4 regions of the Halalkalibacter krulwichiae genome follow, and region 4 is predicted to be linked to each of the others. Evidence: riboswitches for the same ligand, from Rfam matches in the RefSeq annotation. Region 4 holds a riboswitch; each other region holds the start of a gene.
The links. Region 4 has a riboswitch for S-adenosylmethionine ahead of mtnK (S-methyl-5-thioribose kinase). Riboswitches for the same ligand answer to the same signal wherever they lie in the genome.

Region 1 (5,710 bases), 280 kb from region 4:
GTATGTATCGCTCCGTTTTCTTTTAACGCATTCAAGAGCAGAATTGCTCCGAAAACGATTAATAGTACTTCTAATGCAGTCGTGACACCGCGAATACTCGCAGCCGCGATTTGATTTCCAGGTACTCCCCAAATAAAAAATGACACAATAACTGTAATTAAAAATGCTAATGGCATCGCTCGTTTAGCAGGCCATTTTAATAAAACTAAAAATAAAAAAACTGATAGAATTGGAACTAGTGCTAATAACGCTAAAGCTCCTAAACTCATCTGATACTCCCCCTAAGATCAAACTCTTAAAATATCTAACGTTCAGGTCATCAGACGACCTGAACTGTAAGTGCTTTCATTATAATAAAATGTTCAATAAATATTCAACTTTTTCTAGCTGTTTTAGATAAATAACAATATATTTTGTATGAATACACAAAAATATAATCTTATTTATAGACTTTGATACTCTTTATAGGAAGTACATAGCTCTGTTTTTCCTATTATTTTAAAATATGTGAAAGCCGCCAATATAGAGACTATAGGTACGTAATGAAAAATGAGGCCGAAACAAAAGAGTTTTAATTAACAAAATCCGAACGCAATGACCGTAGATGCATAATAGCATCCGCTCCTAATAGCTTGTCATCGTTCGTACTTTCATTAAAACTCTTTATTCATGTCCCAGCCCCAGCCTCATTTTTCACTCACAATGAAGATTTGCTTTTATAGATTCTATCACTATTACTTTATAACTATTTAGTCATGTTATACCGCCAATTTACCGCTCTATCGTAATATCTTTTAACAGTTTCGTAATGACATGACCAGCCATAATTAACCCTGCAACTGATGGAACGAAAGCATTAGAAGAAGGAGGCATTTTAGCTTTTCTAATTTTCCCTGCTTCAGCCGCTTCTGACACAATTTCTTTCCGAATTTCTTCTCTAATCTTAATCGGCTGTTCATCAGAATAAACGACTTCTATTCCTTTATGTATCCCTTCCTTTCGAAGCTTCGTCCGTATCACTTTTGCTATCGGATCATAACTTGTCTTAGAAATATCTGCAATTCTAAAGCGAGTCGGGTCCATTTTATTGGCAGCGCCCATACTTGAGATGATTGGAATTTTTCTTTCTAAGCATTGTTTCATTAGATGTATTTTGTAGCCAATTGTATCACTTGCATCGACTACATAATCTAAATCATAACTGAAAAATTGCTCATATGTTTCTTCTGTATAAAACATTTTCAAAGCAATTACTTCACAGTCAGGATTAATATCTTCTATCCGCTCTTTCATTAATTCTACTTTTTGTCTCCCAACTGTGGATAATAAAGCATGGATTTGTCTATTTACATTCGTAATATCAACATCATCTTTATCTACAAGGATTAAACGGCCTACTCCTGAGCGTGCTAATGCTTCTACAGAAAAGGAGCCTACTCCTCCAACACCTAAAACGGCTACTGTGCTGTTTTTTAACTTATCTAGTCCATCATGACCAATTGCTAGTTCATTACGTGAAAATTGATGCAGCATACATTATACCCCTTCCAAACTGGTTTACGGATTGAATATACCATAGCCATCAGCAAAAGTCTAAAAGCGCTTGGTTCGTAAGGACATTAAAAAAGCAACTTCCTAGTCAGAAGTCGCTTTTTCATACTATGTAGCGTAAGAAACCCAATGATGCCGTGTTATTTATTGTTTTGAACCTGCTCCTAAGCAGGTGGGTGCCCTGCGAAATTGATTTTACTTCCTCTACACAATGAAGGCTTGTAATCACAATTTCAACTCGAACTCCCTTACAAAAACTGTTGGCTCAAAACGTAAATGTCTACGTACATCTTAGGAATCTTACTTGTTATATTCAGTTTAACAAAAACCATTTTCTTGGTCAATATATATATCTGAATATTGAAACATTATTTTCAACGATGTTTGTTCCACAATTAACTGAACAATAAATATCGACTATTTCTAAGTGCGCTTTGGAAACATCCCTATCTCTATGTTAGACTTACTATAAAATTATGTGTATGAAAGGATGTGCCTTTTTGAAGCTTCTAGCTACTCAAACATGTGTAGAGGTTCATCAAGAAATTGGTTGGACACAAAAGCGTATCATTGAAACGACCTTCGATATAAAGCTGTTTGATAATCAACTAAATGTTAAAGATGAAGTTTTCCCATTAACCTCGATTTTTGATATCTCCTATCGTAAAAAACAAGAGAGAAATGCTATGGGTTTTCTTTATCTCCATACAAACCGTGGTGTTCGAACGTTTTACATTAAAGAAGATGCCAAACCTTTAGTAAGTGCTTACCAACAACTTAAATTAAAGCGTCCCGAGCTTCGCTAAAATGTACTGCTTCCAACCTCTTACGACTAGAGATGTCACCATAAATAGGGTAATGTTTGAAAGGTGAAGGAGAGTTACTGTTGCATATAATCCAACCTTCACCCTCATAGTGGTCACATGTATCTAACACATGTACGTTCATTAACTTTACCCATTTTAACGCTTGTTCTCTTTGATCATGTCTAATAAACATTAACTCATGAACAATTGAGCTTGCTGATAACTTTTCGTTATTTAAGATTGATCGTCTAGTTGTATCTTTCGATCTTTCATGGTATAGAAAGTCCTCTACCATACTATTTGCTGTTGCCTTTTTTCCTGCACCAGGACCTACAAAAAGCAGTTGATCAATTGCATCTCCTTGAAGAACAACGGCATTCAAGACACCTTGAACATTAGCTAATGCTTCTGTTTGAGTTAAAAAGGCAGGTGTAACACGCCCAATTATTTTTTTATCTTCTTGAACAGCTTCAGCCATTAATTTAATTTTGAATCCAAATCTTTCTCCTATTTCTACATGCCAATCTTCCAATTCTGTAATACCTACTCGTGGAATATCTAGCACATTTGGCCATTCGCCAAAACAGAGACGACTTAAGATTCTTATTTTATACCATGCATCAAAGCCATCAATATCATCACTAGGATCAGATTCTGCGTAACCTCGCTCTTGTGCATCAAGTAACACATCAGAAAAGGCACGATGGTTATCAATCATTTCTGTCAGGATATAGTTTGTTGTCCCATTTAAAATACCAGCAACTCTCGTAATAGAGGTCGTCATTAACGTTCCTTTTAAGGCATTAATGATTGGTATTCCCCCTGCAACCGCGGCTTCATATCCATAATAGGTTGATTGTTCTTTTGCCATTTCTTCTAATACATTCCCTTTTTCAGCAACTAGTTTCTTATTAGCTGTAATTACAGGTACGCCTTTTTTTAACAACTCCGACGTATATGTAAAAGCTGGTTCAACACCACCAATTGCCTCAAAGATGATGTCAAACTCAGCGGCTTGACAAAATTCATGCCAATCACTTGTTACCATTGCATCCGTCTCTACTATACGCTTTTTTTGTTTGTCTTTAACTAACACAGAGGCAATTCGAATCTGACTACCCAATAATGTTTCTATTTGCTCCTTCGTTTCTATTAGCCTCTCATATACCCCACTACCTACAGTTCCATACCCAATTAAACCTATATTTATCATCACTTTCCCCTCCTACTTTCTATCCGACCTCTTCAAAAAGAAAATAAAAACAAAAAAACCTCTCCGATAAGGAAAGGTTTTGGCTGCCTTTACTTATCTTTCAGAATGGACATCATTCTGCTGAAATTAGCACCTTTTTTTACATGGCTTGCAAAACGGTTGCTGGGCTTCGTAGGGTCAGTTCCCTCCACCTCTCTAGATAAGTTTGAATTGTTCAAACGTTCCTATTAAGTTATCGTGATTATACGGTATTAGTTAATTTTTGTCAATTATACGTTAACTTTTTCTGCTTTTTTACCGATAATCGATAAATTTAGATCTATTAATTGTTCAACACTCACTTCACTCGGTGCATTTGTTAGCAAGTCACTCGCACTAGCCGTTTTCGGGAAAGCAATTGTGTCACGTAAATTACTACGTCCAGCTAATAACATAACTAATCGATCTAATCCTAGTGCAATTCCTCCATGAGGCGGTGTTCCATACTCAAATGCTTCCAATAAGAACCCGAATTCTTCACGTGCTTCCTCTTCAGTAAACCCTAACGCACTAAACATCTGTTCTTGGATATTTCGCTGATAAATCCGTTGTGATCCACCGCCAAGCTCATATCCATTTAAAACTAGATCATAGGCATCAGCACGCACACTAGCAGGATCAGTAGCTAATAATTCAATATCTTCTTTTTTAGGATTAGTGAATGGATGGTGCAAGGCAACAAATCGTTTAGCCTCTTCATCATATTCAACTAGTGGAAAATCAACGACCCAAAGGAAGTTGAATTGATTTTGATCGATCAGATCAAACTGCTTTCCAAACTTCAATCGTAGAGCTCCTAAGCTATCAAACACAACTTGCTTTTTGTCTGCTCCAAAGAATAACAGGTCTCCCACTTCAGCATCTAAAGCTTTAATTAGTGCTATTGCTAGTTCGCCTTCAAAGAATTTTGCAATTGGTCCTTTAAGTCCGCCCTCTTCTACTTTTAACCAAGCTAATCCTTTTGCCCCATATTGCTTAACGAAATCAGTCAAAGCATCAATCTCTTTACGAGAAAGCTTATCTGCTCCACCTTTTAAATTTAGCCCTTTCACGGTTCCACCGCTCGCTAATGCACTTTGGAAAACTTTGAAGTCAGAATCCTTCACGACCTCCGATAACTCAATTAATTCCATTCCAAAACGTAGATCTGGTTTATCAGAACCAAAGCGATTCATAGCTTCATCATACGTTAGTCGAGGTATCGGCAATGAAAGTTCAATTCCTTTTGTTTCTTTCAAGATCTTAGCCATCATTTTTTCCGTCATTGCAAGTAAATCTTCTTTACCCATAAATGATGTTTCGATATCGACTTGAGTAAACTCTGGTTGACGATCTGCACGTAAATCCTCATCACGGAAACAACGAACAATTTGATAATAGCGCTCAAATCCAGATACCATTAACAATTGTTTGAAAAGCTGTGGTGATTGTGGCAATGCATAAAACTCACCATGATGTACACGACTAGGAACTAAGTAGTCACGCGCTCCTTCTGGTGTACTTTTTGTTAACATTGGTGTTTCAATTTCCATGAACAATTCTTCATCAAGGAAGTTACGAATTAATTTCGTTGTTTGGTGACGTAATTTAAACGTTTCTTGCATATCTGGACGACGAAGATCTAAATAACGATATTTTAAACGAACATCTTCCGAAGCATCTGTATTCGCCTCAATTTGAAATGGCAATGGCTTTGACGCGTTGATAATGTTCACTTTTTGCGCATGAACCTCAATAGTTCCAGTTGCTAGTTTATCGTTAACTGTTTTTGGGTTACGGGCTACTACTTCCCCCTCCAATTCAATGACGTATTCATTACGAATTCGTTCTGCTACACTTAGTGCTTCCTGAGCCACTTCAGGGCTAAAGACAACTTGAACGATCCCAGAGCGATCACGGACGTCAAGGAAAATAACCTGTCCTAAATCCCTACGCTTTTGAACCCAACCCTTTAATTGTACTTTCTCCCCTACTTGCTCTTCTCCAAGCGTCCCACAATGATGTGTTCTACCTATCATGTTACTTACCTCCCATAGTTTTACTTTTGACATAATCTATAAATGCTGCAAGTTCAACTTCTACCTGATCACCAGTTTCCATA
Region 2 (5,710 bases), 2.2 Mb from region 4:
TGTAAATGGTTTATTATTCTCTTCTTGAATGGTAGCGATTTCAGTTGGTCGTATAAATAACTGACGGGCAAAAAGTTGGTGCCAAGCAAATTCATTTACGACTTTTAGAGGAAGGCGGAATGTTTGATCGGCTCCTGCATATCCGTCTGAAACAAATAATTCTTCTTTTTTCCCTAAATGTTCCAGCACCTTTTGATAAAGAGAAGTGAACACTTCTTTTTCAATTGGCTGATTGACAGATCCCCATTCAATTTTGTCTGAAATGCTAGATTCATTGACAATGAATTTGTCTTTTGGGGAACGCCCTGTATATGCACCTGTTTCAACACTTAAAGCACCAGTTGAGGTTAGGCTGCCTTCACCACGCATGAGTGCTCTTTCAATAAGAGAAGAGATTGGCAGATTAAGTTGAACGTTTTCCTGAGTCATTAAATTTGTTAGTTCCGATTGTAAACTAAGTGTTTTCATTGTCGCAAAATCCTTTCCTTAAACTTATATTAGTTACCATTAATTTATAATTCTTGTTTATTAGTATAACACAATCACTTTAATAGTCTATACTATTATTTTAAAAATTTAAATGTGACATAATCCAACAAAAAACATGTTTACCTATTATAAATAGGAAAAAATGAGGGGAAAATCAATCGGACGTTCCTAAATTTCGACTTTGTGCATAGGATGGATGTATAAGAAATAAGGAGGCGTTCTGTGTGGATCAAGTATCAATGCTCGATCTTGCGACCGTTTCTGCCGTTGTCGCAGCGCTAGTTACTGTAGTGGGTAATGCATTTGGTATTGAAAAACAATATCGAGCTCTTTTGGCAATTGGCATAGCTGGTATCCTTTGGTTCATTCCAAGAGAATGGGGTGAGCAAGTATTAATGGCACTGATTATTGGATTAACCGCCAGTGGTGTGTATAGTCAAGTAAAGCCACGCGATAACCAAAATGATTTATTGAGAATGCAGTTAAGAGAAGAGATGAGAGAAGAACAACAAGTGGAACAAGAGCGGATCCGCAAAGAAGAGGAAAGACGAAAGCGTCGTGAAAATGTAACATATCAAGATGACGATACACCATATTAAATAAAGAATGAAATCAACGTATGTTGAGATACTAATCTTATCTGTTGTTAAAGGTTAGGACTAATTGGAATACTTATATAAGTTCGAATTAGTCCTGATTGCCACTTATTTCATTGGGATAGGTTGACAGTATACGACATGTGCGATATGATATGCGTCGAACGGATACTCTTATCCTGAGTAGGCGGAGGGACAGGCCCGAAGAAGCCCAGCAACCAACACTCGTAGCCATGAGTGAAAAGGTGCTAACCTGCAAGACTGTTTTGTCTTGAACGATAAGAGGCTAAAGGTAAACATTCAACCCTTTCCTCTTTGGAATAGGGTTTTTATCGTTTATACGCTGTACAGGAAGGTATTTCCCATTCGGTGGGACATGAGTGCCGTCTCAAAGAAAGACACATGCTAAGAGTAGGCAGTGTTAAAGGAGGAAATAAAATGACAGAAGTAAAAAGCAGACGTTTATTTACGTCAGAGTCAGTAACAGAAGGGCATCCAGATAAAATTTGTGACCAGATTTCAGATGCCATTCTTGATGCAATTTTAACAAACGATCCAAATGCACGTGTAGCGTGTGAAACATCTGTAACAACAGGTTTAGTATTAGTCGCTGGAGAAATTACAACAAACACATATGTAGACATTCCGAAAATAGTGCGAGAAACAATTAAAGGAATTGGTTATACACGTGCAAAATATGGTTTTGATTCAGAAACGTGTGCAGTACTCACTTCTATTGATGAACAATCAGCTGATATTGCTCAAGGGGTTGACCAAGCTCTTGAAGCTCGTGAAGGTCAAATGACAGATGCTGAAATTGAAGCGATCGGTGCAGGAGACCAAGGACTAATGTTTGGTTATGCAAATAACGAAACGAAAGAACTTATGCCTTTACCAATCTCACTAAGCCATAAGCTAGCTCGTCGATTAACGGAAGTTCGTAAAGAAGAAATTCTGCCATATTTACGTCCTGACGGTAAGACTCAAGTAACAGTCGAGTATGATGAGGCAGGTAACCCTGTTCGTATTGACACGATTGTTATTTCTACTCAACATCATCCTGAAGTTACACTTGAACAAATTCAACGTAACTTAAAGGAATATGTAATTAAACCAGTTGTACCAGAGCAATTAATTGATGAGGATACAAAATATTTCATCAATCCTACTGGTCGTTTTGTAATTGGTGGACCACAAGGTGATGCAGGTCTAACTGGGCGCAAAATCATTGTAGATACATACGGTGGTTACGCTCGTCACGGTGGTGGAGCGTTCTCAGGTAAAGATGCAACGAAAGTTGACCGCTCTGGTGCATACGCTGCGCGTTACGTAGCGAAGAATATTGTTGCTGCAGGACTAGCAGACAAATGTGAAGTTCAATTGGCGTATGCGATTGGTGTGGCACAACCAGTATCAATTTCAATCGATACTTTTGGAACAGGAAAAGTATCTGAAGAATCATTAGTCTCACTAGTTCGTGACAACTTTGACCTACGTCCAGCTGGAATTATTAAAATGCTTGATCTTCGTCGTCCGATTTATAAGCAAACAGCTGCTTATGGTCACTTCGGCCGTACAGATGTTGAGCTTCCATGGGAGCAAACAGACAAAGCTGCTACATTAAAAGAACAAGCAGAGTTATAAAATCTATTGAAAGCAGACTTCTTCGGGGGTCTGTTTTTTTAGGGCTAAACAATTAAAACACCTCCAATTGGAGGTGCAGTTTATTTTCCGAGTTCTTTTTGTATGACTAAGTGCCAATTTGGTCAAAATGAAACTAAGAGGGGGTGACCAAATTGGCACAAGACGTATTATGTGAAGTAAACAATTGTGTATATTGGGGCGAAGGTAACCAATGTGAAGCTGAAAGAATCTATGTAGTAAGCCACGCTGGTAAAGAAGCTGAAAAACAAGAGGAAACGGATTGCAAAACATTTGAACCTCAACATTAATGAGCACAGAAAAGGGCGAGTCGCTTCGCTCTTTTCTCTTCTCTAGTATTGATAATAATAATCAATATTATTCAGATCGAGATGAATTCTTTTTCGTTTCGTTAACTATTTGTTTATACATTCGTCCTTTTTTAACATAATCACTACGTACCCTTGCCATTTCTTCAATATCCGCTTTCGTTAAATCCCTCACGACTTTAGCAGGGCGTCCTAAAGCAAGGCAATTTGGCGGGATTTTCTTCCCTGGAGGAACGAGGCTCCCAGCACCGATAAATGCTCCTTCTCCTATTTCTGCACCATCAAGCACGATCGAACCCATTCCAATTAAAGCGTTTTTACGAATTGTACAGCTGTGTAGCATAACTTGATGGCCAACAGTAACATCGTCTTCAATAATTAATGGATATTTTGGGCTTTGATGAAGCATCGATTGATCTTGAATGTTGACGCGATTGCCAATGATCGTTGGAGAGACATCTCCTCGAATTACAGTTTGAAACCAAATACTTGACTCATCTCCGATAGATACATCCCCTGTAATAGTTACACCATCTGCTATAAAAGCAGTCTCTGCAATAGTAGGATATTTGTTTTCGTAACGATAAATCACTAAGGTCACATCCTTTTCGTTTTAGTAAAAAGTCGCTATACTTATTTTAACGTAAAATTGCACGTCATGGACCTTTTTTCAAAATTCATCGTCAAGGGGAGTAAATATGTGGAAATGGGAAGTGGCAGACCCGCGAGGAATCGTTGTTGTTGTACATGGGGCTGGGGAACATCATGGTCGCTATAAATGGTTGGCTGAAAGATGGAATGAACATGGCTTTGATGTTGTGATGGGCGATTTGCCAGGACAAGGCAAAACAAGAGGAAAAAGAGGGCATATTCAATCGTTTAATCAATATTTAGATACGGTTTGCGATTGGGTAGAGGAGGCTCGTCAGAAAGGGTTACCAATTATTTTAGTTGGTCATAGTATGGGAGGGCTTGTTGTCATTCGTACATTAATGGAAAGAAATGCAGCACTTATTATGGCTGTTATTTTATCTTCACCTTGCTTAGGATTGAGTCAGCCTCCTGCTAAGTCGAAAGATTTAGCAGCAAAAATGATTCATCGAATTGTTCCAACTATGAGTCAGAATTCAGGAATACGCTCTGAGTTGGTTACTCGGAATGAAGAAATCCGCGAGCTTTATTTGAAAGATGAATTACGTGTCACAAAAGTATCGGCAAGATGGTATCAAGAATTAACTAAAGCGATGCGATTAGCGATGCGTTATCCGGAGAAATTTCCGAACATTCCTCTTCTTGTGTTACAAGCTGGAGAGGATCATCTAGTTGACAAATTTGAGGTGCGAACATGGTTTGATCACGTCTCAACAACAGAGAAATTTTACAAAGAGTGGGATGGATTGTACCATGAGGTGTTTAACGAACCAGAAAGAGAAGATGTTTTTAGGTATGCCGTTGGGTTTGTCAATTTGCTTGTTACTTAAGTTAGCTCTTTCGTTGTTCATTGTAAAGAAATATGCTAACGTATAGGGTGGAATTACGAGGAGGAGAAACGTTTGACTGTCCCAACAAAACCAATCCCATTGTTAGTAAATGTATATCGTGAAGTTATCCCAACTGTTCATCGCTACTTTGATAGGTGGAAAAAATTTGCAGAGGTGATCCCGGACCCGGAGCTAAGATCGCAAGCTCTTGATGCGATTGCGAAAAAAAAGTTTCATTGCGAGGGTGGAGGAGTCTTTTCATTAGTGGCAAAAGACCGTATGGATGATCTAGTTCAATTTATTATTGCTTATCAAATTACATGTGACTATCTAGATAATTTATGTGATCAAAGTCCATCGCTTGATCCGAATGATTTTAGATCGCTACACCAAGCACTTTTAGATGCCCTAACTCCAGGTGCCAGCTTGAAAAACTATTATGAGTATCGGAAAGAATCCGAAGATGGTGGCTACTTACATGCATTAGTCCAAACGTGTCAAGGTATCCTTGAAACCTTCCCATCGTTTGAAAAAGTGCAGGAATCAATGCTTGAACTGAGTGGTTATTATGGTGATTTACAAGTTCATAAGCATGTTGTTAAGGAAGAACGGATTCCAAGATTGGAGAAATGGTTTTCCTTGCATCAGCACAAAGTTCCGGATATGACATGGTATGAATTCTCAGCATGTACAGCTTCTACGTTAGGAATATATGCAATGGCTACTTATGCAACAAAGCCTGATTTGACTGAAGAAACAGCTCAAATTATAAAAGAGGGATATTACCCTTGGATGCAAGGGGTTCATATATTGTTGGATTACTTTATAGATCAAGAAGAAGACATTGCTGATGATGAGCTTAACTTCTTATTTTATTATGATAGTGAAGAACAAATGATTGAACGTTTCCGTTATTTTGTTGATAAGGCAGAGGAATTTATTGCGAAGCTGCCAGATCCTGAGTTTCATCATATGATTATTAGAGGAATCATTGCTATATATATTGCTGATGAAAAGGTTCAAGGAGATAAAGAATTAAAAAAGAAATCGAAACAAATGATTAAGATGGGTGGATTACCCACTTTGCTTTTCTTTATGAATAGATGGATGTTTAGGAGAGATCAGAAAAAAAGTACAACCTGACTGTTATGTTCAGGTTGTACTTTTTTTAGCG
Region 3 (5,710 bases), 560 kb from region 4:
TAGTGTAATTGAAGAAGGGGATAAAGTATTAATTCCGTCATTTGGTCGTTTTGGTGGACTATTGACGGAAATTGCCGAGCGTTGCGGGGCTGATGTATATGTAACGCACTGTGAATGGGGGCAAGTTTTTGAACCGCAAGATGTTATTAAACAATTAAAAAAAATCCAACCTAAAGTATTAGCGATGGTACATGGTGATACGTCTACTGGGCGAATGCAGCCGCTGGAGGAAATCGGAAATGCCTGTAGAGAGCTTGATGTTATTTTTGTTGTTGATGCAGTAGCGACAGTAGCTGGAACACCTGTAAAGACAGATGAATGGAAGATTGATGGATTAATTACAGGCACACAGAAATGTTTGTCGGTGCCAGCAGGAATGGCTCCTCTAACGTATAATCATCGAATTGAAGAAATCTTACAGGAGCGTAAATCAATTGAAAGAGGTCTTAATTCTGAAAAACATCGTAGTAGTAGGAGAATTCGAAGTAATTACTTTGACTTGAGTCAATTGCAAGATTATTGGAGTCCGACTAGATTAAACCATCATACAGAAGCTACGACAATGCTTTATGGTCTATATGAAGGATTACGTTTAATCTTAGAGGAGGGGTTGGAACAGCGTTTTCAGCGGCACCGCTTAAATGAAAAAGCATTAGTTGCAGGAGTTCAGGCGATGGGCTTGTCTTTATTTGGTAATGAACAGTGGAAACTTCCTACTGTAACATGTGTGAGGATCCCAGAAGGAGTCGATGGTGATTCAGTGCGAGCAATGTTGTTAAATGAGTTTGCAATTGAAATCGCTAGTTCATTTGGGTCACTTCATGGAAAGATTTGGAGAATTGGTACGATGGGTTATAGTTGTCAAAAACGAAATGTTCTATTAACGTTAGCTGGGTTAGAAGCAGTTTTAATTCGTCATAAGGTTAACATTCATTCTGGTGAAGCGGTTCAAGCCGCTTTAGATGTCTATCAGAATAAAAGTTTAGCTGTTTAATGAGTGAGTAGGAGGATTTGATGAACGATACATTTCACGCTTTTATTAATGAAGAACTTGAGATAGAGCCGATTAGTAAAGGGGCTCTATCTGGTCGCAAATTTGCTGTTAAGGATGTATTTGAGGTAAAGGGACAAGTAGCAAGCGCTGGAAATCCTGATTGGCTCAGAACCCACAAACCTTCTGGAATACATGCGATGGTCATTCAGCAATTGTTACATGCAGGTGCCAAGTTAAAAGGTATGACTATTACAGATGAATTAATGTATAGCTTAAATGGGGAGAATTATCATTACGGAACACCGAGAAACCCAAGAGCACCAGGACGTATTCCGGGGGATCGTCAAGTGGCTCTGCTGTTGCAGTGTCTGCTGGTTTAGTTGATTTTGCACTTGGAACAGATACGGGAGGGTCCGTTCGGGTACCGGCAGCTTACTGTGGAATATATGGGATTCGTCCCTCTCATGGAGCTGTTCCAATTGACGGAGTCATCCCTCTTGCTGAAAGTTTTGATACAGTTGGTTGGTTTGCTCAAGATTCAGAATTACTCTTACGTGTTGGCCGACAATTGATTAAGCAAAAACACCCAACGTCTAGTCGACCGTTTTCTAATTTGTTATTTGGCACAGATGCATGGGACTTAGTTGATATAAAAAGCAGATCTACACTTTCTGTTGGCATCAATGCTTTATTAAATACAGCTGAAAGGAACGAATGGGTCCAAATTGCCGAAGAGGGTTTAATGGAATGGGCAAGTTGTTTTCGAACTTTACAAGGGAGAGAAATTTGGAATAACCATAGAAAGTGGATTAACGAAGTGAAGCCGCACTTTGGACCGGATATTAAAGAACGGTTTGAGTGGGCTAGTACTTTAACAGAAACGGATCAAAAGAAGGCTGAGCAACAAAGAATAAAAGTACAGAGTCGGTTGCATGAGCTTCTTGGAGATGACACTTTGCTCATCATTCCGACAACGCCAGGGGAAGCACCATTTTGTCAATTATCTGGAGAGGAGATTGAAAAGAGAAGATCGCAAACGATGCAATTATCTTGTATTGCAGGACTTGCTGGTTTCCCTCAAGTAGCCATTCCTTTAAAGAATGAAAATGGTTTGCCTCTTTCTCTTTCTATTATCGCAGGAAAGAAACAAGATTTGCGATTGTTAGAATGGGTTTATGAAAGAAGAGATATATGGGCAAGTATTTGATAAAGGTAGTTTACTAGATAAGATAAATATAGAGCGAGGGTGATCAAACGTGTGATGAGAGATAATTTGCTCTTATGAATTAGCAAATAACGACAAAATCGCTCAACATATAACGAAAAAGTTATCGAAGAATATCAAAAAGGTTATTGACATAATGAATACAAACGATTAAAGTGAATATATTGATTTGACTGATAATTTAATAAATACTCTTATCAAGAGTGGCAGAGGGACTGGCCCGATGACGCCCAGCAACCGTTCTATTTAATTAGAATTGGTGCTAATTCCTGCAAAACATTTTGTTGTTTTGAAAGATAAGAGAGGATATTTTGTCTATGAATGTAAACCTCTCTTATTGTAAGAGAGGTTTTTTTATATTTTATCAGATTAATAAAAATTAGAGAGGGCGAGAATCGATGAAAAAGGGGTTATTGAGAAGAACATTAGTACCGGTATTAGGTTTAGGATTGCTATTAACAGGTTGCTCAGCAGAAAGCAATGCTTCTGATGAAAAGGAGCAAGGATCAGAAGAAGTGTCATTTGAAAATGTACCTGAGAGATTTGCTAATGGCGAAGGGGCAAATATTAAAGTTATTCGTAAGATCGGCGGTGACGATCACACGGCTCAATTTTTAGCAGGGGCAAAGGAAGAAGGAGAGAGTTTAGGGTTTAATGTCGATGTCTTTACCGCAAATGGTGATTCAGCTCGATTTCATGATGCAATCGCTCAAGCTTTAGAAGAAGACTTTGACGGGTTTATTATTTCACATGGTGATGATGCAGCTACGGTTGATAGTGTACAAGCGTTGGTGGAAAAAGGAAAGAGTGTTGTCACTTTTGATTCAGTAGGAGAGCTAGCTGACATTGAAGGTGTTACGTTGACTTCACAAGATGATGAGGCATTGGCTCAACTGGCTTTAGATCAATTAGTAGAAGATCATAAAGGAGAAGCGAATATAGTTTATCTATGGGTTGATGGTTTCCCGCCAATGGTTAGAAGAAACAATGTGTATCAAGAAGTGTTAGCTAGTCAGCCAGGGATTCAAGAGTTAGAACGATTCGGAGTGGCAACAGCAGATACTTCTGTTCAAACTCAAAACGCTGTATCAGCAATGTTAACAAAGTATCCTGAAGGAGAAATTGATGCTATTTTTGCAACTTGGGATGCATTTGCAATTGGAGCGGCTCGTGCAATAAAAGAGGCGGGCAGAGATGAAATTAAAATTTATGGAATTGATGTGTCAAATGCTGATCTTCAAGAGATTCAAGAGGAAGATAACCCATGGAAATATACAGCTGCAGTTGATCCGAAGTTAATAGGTGCAGTAAATATGAGACTTGTTGCGAAGAAATTAGCGGGTGAAGAAACTCCGGATACTTATGATCTAGAGGCATCACTCATTTCACAAGATCAACTATTGCAGGCGGATGAAGCTGTTAATATGGTAAACCTCGCTAATACAGTTGAAGGTTGGGGACAATCTACAGTATTTGAGGAAGACTGGATGAAAGTGTTGAAGGAGCACTACTCTAAATAATAGATAAAAAGATAACTCCTATCTTCGATTCTGTTAGAAAGTCTTTAACAGGTCTTTGGAGTTATCTTTTTTAATATGAGAGGGAGTAATCATGAATGGCGACACAACTAGAAATGAAAAATATAACAATTGAGTTTCCTGGAGTGAAAGCATTAGATCAAGTAGACTTCCGAACGATTTCCGGTGTCACTCATGCTTTATTAGGGGCAAATGGAGCTGGAAAATCAACCTTGATGAAAGTTCTTTCAGGTGCCTATCATCATTACACTGGTGAGATATTAATTAATGGAGAACGGGCATTTATTCGATCTCCAAAGGATGCACAAAACTATGGTATTCAAATTGTCTATCAAGAAGTAGATACCGCTTTGATTCCGTATTTATCCGTTGCTGAGAATATCATATTAAACCAAACCATTAATGATATGGGAAAAAAACAATTTATGAATTGGAGAGAAGTACATAGACGGGCCACAAGTATACTAGAAAGTATGAACATCAATGTGTCATCAAAGAAATTAGTAAGTGAGTTAACACTTGCAGAAAAGCAAATGGTACTAATTGCCCGTGCTGTTTCGACAAAATGTAAATTTCTTATTTTAGATGAACCTACTGCTCCATTAAGTCATACAGAAACGAGAGAGCTTTTTAGAATCGTCGAAAATTTAAAAAGACAAGATGTTGGTATCATTTTTATTTCACATCGTCTACCGGAAATCTTTGAGATCTGTGATGAGATTACGGTGATGAGAAATGGTCAATTTGTTGTAAAGGAACAGACATCCCTTACTAGTACGAACCAAGTCATTGAGAATATGTTAGGTGAGAAATTAGACGAACAGTTTCCTGCTCATGAGTTTCAGCTGGGAGAAACGATCTTTCGTGTCAATAATCTATCAGATCGAGAAAAGATAACAGGGCTAACGTTTGATATAAAAGCAGGAGAGGTTCTTGGACTAGCTGGTTTAGTAGGGGCTGGAAAGACAGAGTTATGTAAAGCGCTCTTTGGCTACACGAAAACGACTGGAACAATCGAAATAAGAGGGAAGAAGGTCAAGCTTAAGAGTCCTTTCGATGCCGTGAAAAATGGAATCGCCTTAGTTCCAGAGGAAAGACGAAAAGAAGGAGTACTAGTTGAGGAGACGGTAGCGACGAATTTAAGTGCCTCTAGTTTAAAGGAATTTACGAATCGATTTCATTTTCTGAATAGGCGAAAGGAAAAAGAAAAATCAATTGAGATGATTCAACGGTTGGGCATTAAAACCCCATCGGAAGAAACGAAAGTAGAGCATTTATCCGGAGGAAACCAACAAAAAATTGCCATTGGAAAATGGTTGATTGCTGATGCGGAAGTTTATTTATTTGATGAGCCGACGAAAGGGGTAGATGTTGGGGCTAAAAAGGATATATTTGAGTTAATCGTAGGCCTCGCCAAAAAGGGAAAAGCCGTCATCTATGCTTCTGCTGAGCTAGCAGAAGTGGTTGGGATAACGAATCGGGTTTGCGTGCTATATGATGGCAAGATTGTAAAAGAACTAGAAACGAAAAATACAAATGAGGAAGAGCTTTTGCATTATTCAACAGGAGGGAAGTAAAAATGACAGCTGGTAAAACAAAAAAACATTATTCATTTGATCTTTTTAACTTTTTATATAAATACGGAACATTGCTAACGATTCTTATTTTAATTGTTGTTTTTGCTTATTCGAACCCTGCATTTATTCAAAGTAATAACATAATAAATATTTTACGTTCCATTTCGATTGTAACGATTATTGCAATTGGTATTACGATTTCACTATCTGTTAATGGTTTTGACCTTTCAGTTGGATCTGTAGCCTCGCTTTCAAATGCAATTGTCATTTCAATGTTTGTGTGGTTTTCTCAAAATACAACCATTGCCATTTTTTCTGCAATTATTGCTGCATTGTTAGTCGGTGCTTTTAATGCATTAATGATCGTTAAAGTCAA
Region 4 (5,710 bases):
CAAATTACGTCAATGCTTGATTATGCCTTTAGTCAATATCAAACACATAATCTTTACGACCGTCAGCACATTTTAGCAGATGTTGAAGTAAGTAAAGGTGATAAAGATACTGTTCCTGTCGTTACTTCTGAATCAGTTTCAATTTTAACTAAAAAAGGTGTCAAAATTGACGATGTCGTAGAGCGTTTAGAAATTGATGCAAATCTACAAGCGCCTATTAAACAAGGAGATGTAGTTGGAACGTTATTCATTGAACGTGAAAATGAAGTTCTTAGCGAAACACCGCTAGTAGCTGGCGACGATGTGTATGAAGCATCATGGTGGAAATTGTTCAAGCGCGTTTTCGCTAAATTTGGAGCAGCATAAGGCTGTTTTTGACAACTTTCTTCGAATGAAGACTAGTTTTGTCAGCTGGCAGGAAGTAGGAAGGGCGAAGGCGAAATTCTCTCTAGCAAATAAAGCACCATTTGATAACTCATATAGGTGAGCTAACTAGAGGGAGTGATAATAAAATGAGTTTACGAATTGATCTAGAACAAAAAGGCGGTGTCTTACTCGTCCGCCTTGAAGGTGAGTTAGACCACCACACAGCAGAAGAACTTAGAGGACAGGTTGAGCAAAAGCTAGCCGACGGGCAAGTAAAGCATATTGTCTTAAATCTTGAATTGTTAACATTTATGGATAGTTCAGGTTTAGGTGTCATTCTTGGCAGATATAAACAAGTGAAAGCGAATGACGGTGAAATGGTCGTTTGTGCTATTTCATCATCAGTGAAGCGATTATTTGAAATGTCTGGCTTGTTTAAGATTATTCGTCTTGAAGAAAGCGAACAATTTGCTTTACAAACTTTGGGGGTGGCTTAAACGATGCAAAATGTGATGGATTTGAAGTTTTCTGCTCAGAGCCAAAACGAGTCGTTTGCACGAGTTACGGTAGGTGCATTTATTGCTCAGCTTGACCCAACTATGGATGAGATGACAGAAATTAAAACAGTCGTTTCGGAGGCTGTAACTAATGCAATTATTCATGGGTATCATAATCAACCCGATGGGATGGTTTATATTCATTGTAAGTTAGACAATGGCACAATTGAATTAACCATTCGTGATGAGGGTTTAGGTATTCAAGATATTGAGGAAGCGCGTCAACCATTATTTACAACGAAGCCAGAACTTGAACGATCAGGGATGGGCTTTACGATAATGGAGAATTTCATGGATGAGCTTCAAGTTGTCTCTGAACCGATGATTGGTACAACAGTCTTTGTAAAAAAAACACTTACAAATAGCAAAGCTATGTGTAATTAAGGAGTTTTGCCTATGGATGTCGAGGTAAAACAACAACAGAAGAAGAAAGCTCATTTCACTGACGCAGAAGTAAAAGAGCTGATTGCAAGAAGTCAAAACGGAGATCAAGATGCACGAGACATGATTGTTAATCGTAATACGAGACTCGTTTGGTCAGTCGTTCAGCGTTTTATGAATCGTGGGTATGAAGCTGATGATTTATTTCAAATTGGATGTATAGGGTTAATTAAATCCGTTGATAAATTTGATTTATCTTATGATGTTAAGTTCTCGACATATGCTGTACCTATGATCATTGGAGAAATTCAACGCTTTCTCCGTGATGATGGAACAGTTAAAGTCAGTCGCTCAATAAAAGAGTTAGGCAATAAAATACGGAAGATGAAAGATGAGATGACTAAGTCTCTTGGGCGAACGCCTACGGTTAATGAAATTGCAGAGCAATTGGAAATTACGCCGGAGGAAGTGGTGTTTGCTGGAGAAGCTAGTCGATCTCTTTCTTCCATTCATGAAACAGTCTATGAAAATGACGGAGATCCAATCACTTTACTAGATCAGATTGCTGATCAATCAGAAACGAAGTGGTTTGATAAAATTGCTCTCAAGGAAGCGATTCGAGATCTGGATGAACGAGAGAGACTAATTGTATATCTCCGTTATTATAAAGATCAAACGCAATCAGAGGTGGCAGCAAGGCTTGGGATTTCTCAAGTGCAAGTTTCTAGGCTTGAAAAGAAAATATTAGAACAAATGAAGATAGAAATGGGAGATGCCTAAGTATTTCTCTTATCTTAATCATTTTAATAAAGGCCATACAGAAGGTTAATCCTTTCTGCATGGCCTCTTATTACTATAGTTATACATGATTGAAAGGCTCAGACTCTCCTGATCATTGTGAATAGTCAGTCCTACTAAAGTCAGATAAATAAACCTTCAAGCTTCGTTTTGTAATCACCTGATACAATTCCTCTTTCTGTAATAATCCCAGTAATGAGTTCAGCTGGTGTGACATCAAAGGCAGGATTAAACACTTTCATATCAGCAGTTGTAACAAGCTGTCCATTTAACTTACGAATTTCATCGGCATGCCGTTCCTCAATCTCAATGTCTTCACCAGAAGAGGTGGCTAAATCAATAGTAGAGAGAGGGGCAGCCACATAAAATGGAATTTGTAACGCTTTTGCTAGCAATGCTAACCCATATGTTCCAATTTTATTTGCGGTATCTCCGTTTGCTGCGATCCGATCGGCACCAACGATTATAGCATTTATACCTTTCGTTTTTATTGTATGAGCAACCATGTTGTCTGTAATTAACGTAACATCTATACCGAGTTGTTGTAATTCCCAAGCAGTTAAGCGAGCGCCTTGTAAAACAGGGCGTGTTTCCGATGCAAAAGCTTTTAAATGGATCCCACGCTCTTTGGCAATATAAAAAGGTGCTAAAGCAGTTCCATACCGAGCGGTTGCGATCCCGCCTGCATTACAATGGGTCAGTAACGTATCCCCATCTTGAAATAAATTAATGGCATGTTCGCCAATGGAGCGACAGACATCTTCATCTTCTTTGGCGATTACGTTCGCTTTGTCTAGTATAGCCTCTTTCGCCTTTTTAATAGTAGAAACTCGTTCAACAACTGATAATATACGTTTGATTGCCCAAAATAAGTTCACGGCAGTAGGTCGAGATGTTTCCAAATATGCAGCCTGCTTCTTTAGGTCTTCACAAAATTCGTTGAAATGATCATGTTGACTTTGTTGAGCCCACAAAGCTAGACCGTATGCGGCTGTTATTCCAATGGCTGGAGCGCCTCTAACTTTTAGTTCAAAGATGGCTTCCCATACATCTTCAATTGCTGTAAGCGTAATAAATTCTGTTTGGCTTGGTAACAACCTTTGATCAAGTAATGTAATATGATCGTTGCTCCATTCAACAGATCGGATCGGTGTATTAAGCATATTTAGTCACTACCTTTACTAAGTGTTCGATTGATGAAATATCTTTTCTATTTAAAATGATTTCTTTTCCAAGGCTAAGTGCTCTCTGTTTAACCTGATTTCGTACTTTTAGGTCGATAATCGCCTCAACGTCTTCGACTCCAGCTAGGCCAATCATTCTGCGAATCACCTTACAACCAGCAAAACCAATCATGTCCTTGAATATTTGATCCAATGTTTGTCCTAGGTAACCGTTCGTATTCATAAAAGCATCTTGCGGATGTTTATTCCAAAGAACCGTAAATTCTTCTTCGAACACATTCCAGGTTTCTGTAATAACTGTAAGTAAATATTTTTGGAATTCTGCTTTTTTATCAGGATGATCAGCTAAATGTACATCTTGAGATAAGTAGTTAAGGATAATATTAGCGACGAAAGCTCCTATATCAAAACCGATTGGCCCGTAATAAGCAAATTCTGGATCAATGACAACAGTTTCATCATCATTGGCAAAGATACTTCCTGTATGTAAATCGCCATGTAAAAGTGTTTCAGCTTTTGTTAGAAATGTTTGTTTCAGCTGTGCTACTTCGAGTTTTAAAGATTGATCGGCCCAAATGGTTTCTGCAACAAATGGTTTAAGTTGTTCATCAATATTATTTGTATCATGATCAAAGAATGGATCTGTAAACACGAGGTCTTCTGTAATTTTGCAAAGCTCAGGGTTGATAAATCGACCACTTTGTATTTTTTTCTCTTGTTGGTTTAAACCAAAATCAGAATTATAGAAAAGAGTATGGGCTAAAAACAATCCAATGTCTTTTGCTAATTTAGGATACTGGACTGCTTCGATCAATCCTTTTCTGACAATCGTCAGATGGGAAAGGTCATCCATTACTGTGACAGCTAATTCAGAATCACTGTAATAAACTTTAGGTGTGTAATTAGGAACAAGTTGATAAGTCCGTTTTAAAGATTCGCTTTCAATTCGTGAGCGGTCAAGGGTGAGTGGCCAACTTGTTCCAACTACCTTTGCATATGGCAAGGCTTGTTTAATAATGATCGATTTCCCAGTTAATTCTTCTTGAATACGGAAAACTAAATTTAAGTTGCCGTCACCGATCTCATGTGCGAAGAGGAGATCATCTTCGTTAAAAAGTTGTAAATCTTTGCTAAGTTTAATAGCTGTATCAGTAGTTAAAGGTTCGTAAGTTGTGTCTTTAAGAGTTGTCATTGATATCCCTCCATGTTTGTTCCCTGTTATAAAAATAAAAAAATCCTCTTGAATATAGATCAAGAGGATTGAAACAATGCGTTGTTCGTTCCTCTTATCTGTCAGAATTCATTCATTCTGTTGGAAGTAGCACCATTGCTTTTAATAAAGCCGGTTGCCGGGCGTCATCGGTCCAATTCCCTCAGCCTTCTCGTGATAAGAGTTATCAAGTTTAAAGTTGTTTGAAATTATCTTACACAGGGATATCTTACTATGTCAACTGATTTTTTAGAAAATTACGTGTTTGTTTAGCTTGATAAAATGTTTATTTTGATATACTACTAGAGATAGGCAAAAAAGATTGACGCATTAAAAAAATGCTGTCATAATTCAAAACTATCTAAATTGCAAAACTCTTCTAAAAAAGTATTGTATGTGTAATGATGGAGGTAGAGTGTAGTGAGTGAAGTTCAAGCAACATATCTTCTTGAGGCAGAACAAGCCAACTTAAATAAAAAAGCTGAAGCAATTGCATTGGGATTAACAGTAGGTTCGTGGACTAACCTTCCTGCTGTTGAACAAGAACAACTGGCAAAACATAAGGGAAGGGTTGTTGAAGCTAAGATGATTGCAGAGGGTAAAGCAATCATAACAGTTGGCTATCCAAGTGCTAATTTCTCAAATGATCTTCCCGCTGTTTTAACAACGACTTTTGGGAAGTTTTCACTTGACGGGAAAGTTAAATTATTAGATTTAACGTTTAGCGATGATATAAAACATGGATATCCCGGACCAAAATTTGGATTGGAAGGAATACGGCAATTAACAAATACATATGATCGTCCTTTATTAATGAGTATTTTTAAAGGAGTTATCGGACGCGATCTCCATTCTTTAAAAGAACAGATGAAAGCCCAAGCGTTGGGTGGAATTGATATTGTTAAAGACGATGAAATTTTGTTTGAAAATGATCTAACACCACTTGAAAAACGCATTCCAGTTTGTCAAGAGGCGTTACGAGAAAGCTATGAAATCACTGGAAAGAGAACCCTTCATGCTGTTAACCTCACTGGGAAGACGATGGAATTAAAAGAAAATGCATATAAAGCGGTGGAGTTGGGAGCGGATCTGCTTTTATTTAATACATTTGCGTATGGGCTAGATGTAATGCAGGCTCTCGCTGAAGATCCAAACATTCCTCTTCCGATAATGGCTCATCCGGCGTTTTCAGGAACGATGATTTCTTCACCGGA

Region 1: it holds a riboswitch for S-adenosylmethionine, as region 4 does, so the genes downstream of both, BkAM31D_RS04400 (homoserine dehydrogenase) here and mtnK (S-methyl-5-thioribose kinase) in region 4, are expected to answer to the same signal.
Region 2: it holds a riboswitch for S-adenosylmethionine, as region 4 does, so the genes downstream of both, metK (methionine adenosyltransferase) here and mtnK (S-methyl-5-thioribose kinase) in region 4, are expected to answer to the same signal.
Region 3: it holds a riboswitch for S-adenosylmethionine, as region 4 does, so the genes downstream of both, BkAM31D_RS02915 (sugar ABC transporter substrate-binding protein) here and mtnK (S-methyl-5-thioribose kinase) in region 4, are expected to answer to the same signal.

What each region holds. Positions count from the first base shown of each region.
Region 1 is NZ_CP020814.1:839,312-845,021, reverse strand. It holds gene BkAM31D_RS04420 (L-lactate permease) at 1-269, opposite strand, end outside; gene BkAM31D_RS04415 (tRNA threonylcarbamoyladenosine dehydratase) at 772-1,533, opposite strand; RNA gene ssrS (6S RNA) at 1,671-1,852, opposite strand; gene BkAM31D_RS04405 (hypothetical protein) at 2,052-2,357, shown strand; gene BkAM31D_RS04400 (homoserine dehydrogenase) at 2,329-3,570, opposite strand; SAM riboswitch class I at 3,661-3,776, opposite strand; gene aspS (aspartate--tRNA ligase) at 3,840-5,627, opposite strand; gene hisS (histidine--tRNA ligase) at 5,629-5,710, opposite strand, start outside.
Region 2 is NZ_CP020814.1:3,497,339-3,503,048, reverse strand. It holds gene pckA (phosphoenolpyruvate carboxykinase (ATP)) at 1-468, opposite strand, end outside; gene BkAM31D_RS17620 (hypothetical protein) at 714-1,088, shown strand; SAM riboswitch class I at 1,257-1,370, shown strand; gene metK (methionine adenosyltransferase) at 1,524-2,729, shown strand; gene BkAM31D_RS17610 (DUF1540 domain-containing protein) at 2,882-3,037, shown strand; gene BkAM31D_RS17605 (gamma carbonic anhydrase) at 3,105-3,647, opposite strand; gene BkAM31D_RS17600 (alpha/beta hydrolase) at 3,754-4,536, shown strand; gene BkAM31D_RS17595 (tetraprenyl-beta-curcumene synthase family protein) at 4,609-5,679, shown strand; gene BkAM31D_RS17590 (beta-class carbonic anhydrase) at 5,689-5,710, opposite strand, start outside.
Region 3 is NZ_CP020814.1:560,381-566,090, forward strand. It holds gene BkAM31D_RS02905 (pyridoxal-phosphate-dependent aminotransferase family protein) at 1-994, shown strand, start outside; partial or broken gene BkAM31D_RS24640 (amidase) at 1,015-2,201, shown strand; SAM riboswitch class I at 2,411-2,522, shown strand; gene BkAM31D_RS02915 (sugar ABC transporter substrate-binding protein) at 2,618-3,739, shown strand; gene BkAM31D_RS02920 (sugar ABC transporter ATP-binding protein) at 3,835-5,334, shown strand; gene BkAM31D_RS02925 (ABC transporter permease) at 5,337-5,710, shown strand, end outside.
Region 4 is NZ_CP020814.1:1,116,506-1,122,215, forward strand. It holds gene BkAM31D_RS05865 (D-alanyl-D-alanine carboxypeptidase family protein) at 1-366, shown strand, start outside; gene spoIIAA (anti-sigma F factor antagonist) at 513-863, shown strand; gene spoIIAB (anti-sigma F factor) at 867-1,307, shown strand; gene sigF (RNA polymerase sporulation sigma factor SigF) at 1,320-2,084, shown strand; gene mtnA (S-methyl-5-thioribose-1-phosphate isomerase) at 2,225-3,265, opposite strand; gene mtnK (S-methyl-5-thioribose kinase) at 3,258-4,478, opposite strand; SAM riboswitch class I at 4,570-4,680, opposite strand; gene BkAM31D_RS05895 (2,3-diketo-5-methylthiopentyl-1-phosphate enolase) at 4,917-5,710, shown strand, end outside.